2 regions of the Cryobacterium sp. 10I5 genome follow, and region 1 is predicted to be linked to the other one. Evidence: riboswitches for the same ligand, from Rfam matches in the RefSeq annotation. Region 1 holds a riboswitch; the other holds the start of a gene.

Region 1 (3,383 bases):
AAGAGTGGATTCAACCGGTGGAAGCAACACCTCGATCATGGAGGTGGATTATGGGACGTCCGAAGGGTTGGATGGCCACGCAACTCGGGCGAGAACCGATGCGGTCGCCAGGCCGGCCGCCGGGGTGGCACCGGGAGCACCGCCAGGATTTCTGGGGGCCTCGTTGGCCAGGGCATCTCGAGCGAGGAAGCGGGCGAGCGGGCCTGCGTGTCGGCGCCGGTCGGGACTCGCTTCTTCCGGCACGCTGGCGGGATGCTAGACCTCAGCAAGGCACCGCTGTCAGGATAGGTTTTTGACCTTCGTCGAGCGTGAGGAGAGCCTCAGAGACACAAAAATGATCAACGCGCTCCACGGAGTGGGCGCGTGCGAATAGCTGTGACTGCGAGGGCCCATTCGGTTGTTAGCCGGGTCGCACCGGTGTGTATGAGCCCCACGTGATAGCCCTGTACTTGACCTTTGCCGTTGGCTTTGGCTGCATACATCGCGATATCGGCTTGATGTACAAGCTCATCGATATCAATCCCGGGTGTGAGCGTCGCGATCCCGACGCTGGCACCGACCTGCGCAAAGCGTTCGCCAACGCGCACGGGTGGTGTCAGCGAGTCAATCATGCGTTGAGCGACGTCCCTAGCAGCGCTGGCCGTGGTACCGCGCAACAAGATGGCGAATTCATCGCCGCCCAGTCGCGCGCAGACATCGCCGGGGCGAGTGCACCCGCGCAGCCGCGCTGCGACCTCGAGAAGTACCGCATCTCCGGCACGATGACCCAGGACATCGTTAACATCCTTAAAGTCGTCTAAGTCGAGGAACAAAACGTGCAGACCGTCCAGATGCGCCTGGTCCGCGAGGCTTGAGGCCAGCTTCGCGGTGAAGGAAGCCCGGTTGTCCAGCCCAGTCAACGAATCATATTGGGCTTGTAACGTGAGTTGTTGATGCACGTCACTATTGCGGAGGGCCAGAGCCACCTGGTTGACCAAATCACGCACAGACAACAACGCATCTGAGGGGATCTTCTTCGGCGCACCTACCAGCATCCAGGCGTTTTCGTGCAATCCCCGCAAACTAACGCACGACCAGGCGAGGTCGACGCCGACGGCGTCATCCAGCGGTCCCGGCTGAAGGACCCGCGCATCCCCTGGATCCGTTGTGGACGAGACGACGGTCCCAGGAAACGCTCCCGGAACACTAAGGAAGCTGCCGGCAACTCCTTGAACCCTCAACTCGGCGCCATCGCGCACCAGTTTGAGCAGGCGCAAACCTGGAGTGGCATCACAAATCTCAGCACAAGCCGCCCAAGCGAGAGCCCTGATCAAGGTCTCGTCAGTGAGGCCCAACAATTGCGAGCCGGTGGCGGCCAACACGGTATCGCGCCGAGTGGCCTGCTCTCGCGCCAGCAGGCCACCGCCCATTTGGCGGGCGATGAAAACGGCGATGAATATCAGCGGGAACGACTCGTATAAGCCCGTCGTTGTCGGTGGCACCGAGTGGGTCGGAATCAACGACCACAACGGCACTGTCGCAGAGAGCGCTGCCATCCCGAGGACACATCGCAGCAGAGAACGCCAGATCGATCCGTAGAAGGCTCGAAACCAGATCGCGGTGAGCACGTAGGCGATCACCGTCGTCGTGGACGGACTGGCGAGCCCGAGAACAACAATCGCAACCGTGTCCAATACGTCCAGCCACAGTGGTACCTGCCGACTCAGGAGGACGTGAACGCACGATGACAGCAACGTTACCGTTGACCCCAAAAGCATCAGCACTATCACGCCGCCGGTCGCTTCGAAAAACGCAGCAGGCACGGACACGATCAGAGACGCCATCGCCAGGGCGGCAAAGTACCACCGTGTGCTTTGGACAGTCCCGTCAGACGGCCTCAAGAGGCCACGGACGTTCACCCGGTCTACTGATTTTCGCAAAACGCCCATTGAGCGTCGGTCCTGTCTGTTGATAGGCCGGCTAACCCAAGGGGTCCCGTGCCTTTGCGACACCGGCTTGCACCGGATGTGCCCGTGCGACTGACGCAGAAACGCCGTCTCGTCAATGATCAAGTGATCCTGACCTGACCGTAGCATTCTGTCGGCTGGAACGGCCCCCGGTTTGGTTGACTCCTGATCTCTGAAGATTCGTTTTCGCTTGGAGCGAAGTTCACCATACCCAAGCCTCACCCACCCCAAGTTCCGCGCGGCACCCATCGACGACAGCTACAACGCCTACAACCAACTCAACAGCACCGCCCCCGACACCGCCGCCACCACGTGGACATATGACGCGGCCGGGAGGCAGAAGAAGAGCAGACTGCCCCGGCCCTTTCATCGACCGGCAACAGAACGTTGTGTTCCAGGGATTCACCGGGTCGGGGAAATCATATCTAGGCTGCGCGTTGGCGAAAGCCGCGTGCCGGCACCGGGTGCGAGCACACTACATTCGAATGCCGGAGCTCGAAGAGGCCTGGCAGCTGGCCCGCGATAAACCCTCCGGCACGACGAAGTTCTTGAACAAGTACGCCGCATTCACGCTCCTGGTGATCGATGAATGGCTCCTCGACGAGCCCGACGAGAGCACCAGGAGCATGCTGTTGGAACTCCTCGAGCGCCGCTACGATCAGGCATCAACAGTGTTCTGCACTTAATACGCCCAAAAGGACTGGCACCAGCGCCTTGGCTCCGGGGTTCACGCGGACGCGATCATGGACCGCATCGTGCACAACACCATCTGGGTCGAGACCGGCGGCCACAACATGCGAGAACACACCGCCGGTCACGCCACGGCCTGAGGCTCGCGCGGTCGGGGGCGCCAGTGGCCCCCGGCTGCGCGGCTGGGTGGCACCCAGCGGCAATATCGATGGCCCCCGAAGGCAATATTCGCTGGCCCCCAGACCCGCAAATACTCAAGAACACGCCGCGGACCCGCAGACCACGCACCACGGCCGCCGCATCCACGCCCAAGACTGAGAGGTAGCCTTCGGCTCTGAACTGATCAAAGAAGCCTCGTCGACCGCTGGTCGACGAGGCTTCTTTGCGACAACTCCGTTGCCTTTTACGATCTGATCGTACGCACCATTCCCCCCTGCGCAAGGGCTTTCGCGGCATATCCTCGCTGCGCTACGGTATTCCACGGCCCCTTGCACATTCACCCCTGGCGCTGTCTCAAGGTCTTCGCCAAAAGACAATGGGAGATAAGAGAAAGAGGACCCACCGATGCCAGAACCACTCACGGTATACACACTGCCGAACTGCATCCACTGCACCCTGACCAAACGAGCACTCGACAACGTCGGCCTGGACTACGAGACCATCGACCTCACCCACGACCAGGTCGCCGCCGACGTGGTCACACAACTCGGCTACCGAAACGCACCCGTCGTGACCGTTGGCACCGAA
Region 2 (3,383 bases), on a different contig from region 1:
GAACTCGGCGTCCCTGGCCCGGTGCAGGAGCGCCCGCTGCTCCGCACTCCAGCCCGGGGTGAGTTCGGCGAGCCACTGCGGGCGCGCGTAGAGGTCCTGCACGAGCTTCTCGGGGGTGAGCGGAAGCCATGCGGTGTTGAGCGCCACGCGCACGTCCTGGGCAAGCCGCAGGTCCTCGCGCAGCATCGGCAGGTCGCTCTCGTCCATCGAGGCGCCGCCCTGCTGCAACTGCCGCAGCCAGTCCCGCGCGAGGGCGCCGATCGCGGTCTTCACGAACGTGACCCTCGCGAGGTTGTGCGGCTTTCCGCCCTCACGGGCCTTGGCGATCGCGTTCGCGACGAGCTGCGGGCTCAGGGTCAGCCTGTCGCCGTTGACCTCGAGCTGCCGGGTGCCCACGGGGATGCGCTGTCTGGAGCGCACCGCATGCGCCACGAGCGCGGCCATGAAGCCCTGGCCCTTGAGCGCCGCGACGGCTGGCGCGTCCTCGCGCGTCGCTTCGACTCCAGGGTAGAGCTGACCCACGCTCGCGAGAACGACTCCGGTCTCGCCGAGCGACGGCAGCACTGCCTCGATATATTGCAGGAACGAACGGGATGGCCCCACGATGAGCACGCCGTTGTGCTTCAGGCGATCGCGATGCGTGTAGAGCAGGTACGCGGCACGGTGCAGCGCGACGGCGGTCTTGCCTGTCCCTGGCCCGCCCTGGACGACGAGCACTCCGGCGAGGTCGGAGCGGATGATCCGGTCCTGTTCCGCCTGGATGGTCGCGACGATGTCGGGCATGTGCCCGGTGCGCTGGGCGGTCAGCGCGGAGAGCAATGCTCCCTCACCCTGATGCTCGGAGGACTCTCCGCCGAGCAGTTCGGCGTCGAGGATCTCGTCCTCGATCCGGATGATGGTCCGCCCCTTGGACTGCAGGTGACGCCTGGCCCTGGCTCCCAGCGGAGTCGCGGCCGTCGCCTGGTAGAAGGCACTGGCCTGCGGCACCCGCCAGTCGAGCAGCATCGGCTGCAGGTCTTCGTCACGCAGCCCGACCCTGCCGATGTAGCGGAACACGGAGTCGCCGCTCGCATCGTCCGCGGCGAGTTCGAGCCGGCCGAACGCCAGCCGGTCGTCGATCTCCCGCAACTGCACGATCCGGTCCTCGTAGAGGCGCGCGAAGGTGTCCCGCTCGGAGCGAGTCTGGTGATTTCCCCCGACATCGAGCAGCCGTACCGCCGTCAGCTGGTCTTCGGCCTCCCGTTGCAGCGCGTCGAGACGCGCGTACAGCGTTGCCACATAGTTCTGTTCCCGTTCAAGCTCCAGGTCGACCACCGAAACACCCCTCAAATCCGACATTCGAGTTTACCCGACGCAGATGGGTGCTCCATTCGGCGAGGCCCCTCGAACGCGGAGGTTAGGCTGGCCCTGTGTGAACACGCTCCCATCACTGCGGTCTCATACGGGCACACCCGTCGAAAGGCGGGGTCGCAAAGGCACGGGACCTTCGGGTTAGCCGGCCTACACACTGACAGGGGAACACGCGCGATGGCCGCCACATCAGGGCAAACGTCGACAATTCGGCCTTGGCCGAACCCGTTCCGACGGCCAGGGGGCATGACCGAGGGAACTCGATGGCTGTTCGGCCTCGCGGCCGTCGGCTCGGTCCTGTTCAACATGCCGGGCATCGTGCTCATGGCGAGGGGCGGACTGCTGGTCCTCGGGATCGTGACCGGTGCGTTCCTGATCGCGTCCTGGTACCTCTGCTTCGCGCGCGGCCGGGTCCCGATCCCGCTCGAATTCGGCGACGCGGTTGCCTTTGTCCTCTTCGCCCAGGCGTTGCCCAACCCCGTGGGAATGCTCGCCGTGGTCTTCGCGTCCATCTGGGTGCGTGGCCTCTATGGGTCAACGCTGAGATCGGTGCTGCGAAGTTGCCTCGCCTCCCTGTCGCTTGTCCTCTCAGTTTCACTGTGGCCCCTCTTTCACGAGGTTCCCCTGTGGATCGGTGTCACCGATACCCTTAATGCAATTCCGCTTCTCTTCCTGACGATGCTGATCGCACGCCAGTTGAGCATCGTCCTGCTCTCCCGAGAACAGGGCATGCTGCGCGACAGGGAACTCGCCGTGACCGGCTCGCTGCTTCTCGGCGCCAGCGACGCGGAAGCCATCGGGGTGATCGGCTGGGCCGGTGCGCAAAGTATCTGTGCCGCCACCCCCGGACTGCGCGTGCTTCGCGCCGTCCTCGACGGCCCGGTGCTCCGCGTCGACGCGGTGTCGGGAGAGTTCTCCTCGATCCCGGATGCCGTGCCCTCGACGGTCATGACGTTATGCCCCAGCGCGAGCGACGCGCGGGTCGGTGATGCCGCGCCCCTCGATGCCGCCGTCGGTGAGCGGCTGGCCTGGGCGTGCCTCGCCTCGGACGTGCGGACGAACGCCTGGATCCTCGTCGGAGCACCGAACGTCGTCCCTCCGGAAGCCCTCGTCGCGGTGCGCGCCCTGTCCATTCAGGTTGCCCTGGCGCTCCGCAACAGCTCGGTGCAAGAGGAGCTGCTTGTCCAGGCCAGCTCCGACCCACTGACCAGGCTGGACAACCGCGCCGCGTTCACCGCCCGGCTGACCGCGATCCTCGCCGGGGCCAGGCCCACCGATGGCCTGCATGTGCTCTTCCTCGACCTCGACGACTTCAAGGACGTCAACGATATTCTCGGCCACCGGGCCGGCAACGACCTCCTGGTCACGGTCGCGGACCGGATGCGCACGCACACGCGCCCCGGAGACGTCTGCGCGCGGCTCGGCGGCGACGAATTCGCCATCGTCCTTGCCGGTACGAACGAAGCGGATGCCCTCGAGATCGCGCGGCGTCTCGGCGCGGCGATTGCCGAACCCGTGCGTCTCGGTGCAGAGACCGCGCAGGTCGGCGTCAGCATCGGCCTCGCGACCGCGGCAGCCGGGATCGACGTCGAGGACCTGGTGCACCAGGCGGACGTGGCCATGTACGCGGCGAAGGCCAACGGCAAGAACCGCGTCCAGGTCTTCGAGCCTGGCCTCCTCCGCGTGGACAATCCCCGGGTCACCTTCGAATGGCAACTCGCGGCCGCGGCGGCCGCCAATGAGCTCGTCGTGCACTACCAGCCCATCCTCGACCTCCCCGGGCTGCAGTGCACCGCTGTCGAGGCGCTCGTCCGCTGGCAACACCCGGAACGCGGCTTGCTCTACCCCGGTGACTTCATCCACGTCGCTGAGCGGACCGGCGCGATCATCGGTATCGGCGCTTTCGTGATGCGACGCGCCTGCCTCGACGCCGCGGCGTGGCGGAAGGCTAATCCTGGAGCGCCGTTGGCCGTGCACGTGAACGTTTCGGCCCACGAGCTCGACCGTGAGGGGTTCGTCGAATCGATCATCGG

The links. A riboswitch is a leader RNA that binds a small molecule or an ion and turns the genes downstream of it on or off. The one in region 1 is predicted to bind cyclic di-GMP.
Region 2: another riboswitch for cyclic di-GMP. It lies ahead of QN350_RS15325 (putative bifunctional diguanylate cyclase/phosphodiesterase); the one in region 1 lies ahead of QN350_RS18690 (GGDEF domain-containing protein).

Annotation. Positions count from the first base shown of each region.
Region 1 covers NZ_JASJVI010000135.1:2,526-5,908, forward strand. The annotation lists gene QN350_RS18685 (hypothetical protein) at 1-288, shown strand, start outside; gene QN350_RS18690 (GGDEF domain-containing protein) at 339-1,823, opposite strand; cyclic di-GMP riboswitch class I at 1,947-2,021, opposite strand; partial or broken gene QN350_RS18695 (ATP-binding protein) at 2,267-2,776, shown strand; gene QN350_RS18700 (glutaredoxin family protein) at 3,201-3,383, shown strand, end outside.
Region 2 covers NZ_JASJVI010000074.1:6,263-9,645, forward strand. The annotation lists gene QN350_RS15320 (HelD family protein) at 1-1,338, opposite strand, end outside; cyclic di-GMP riboswitch class I at 1,435-1,508, shown strand; gene QN350_RS15325 (putative bifunctional diguanylate cyclase/phosphodiesterase) at 1,597-3,383, shown strand, end outside.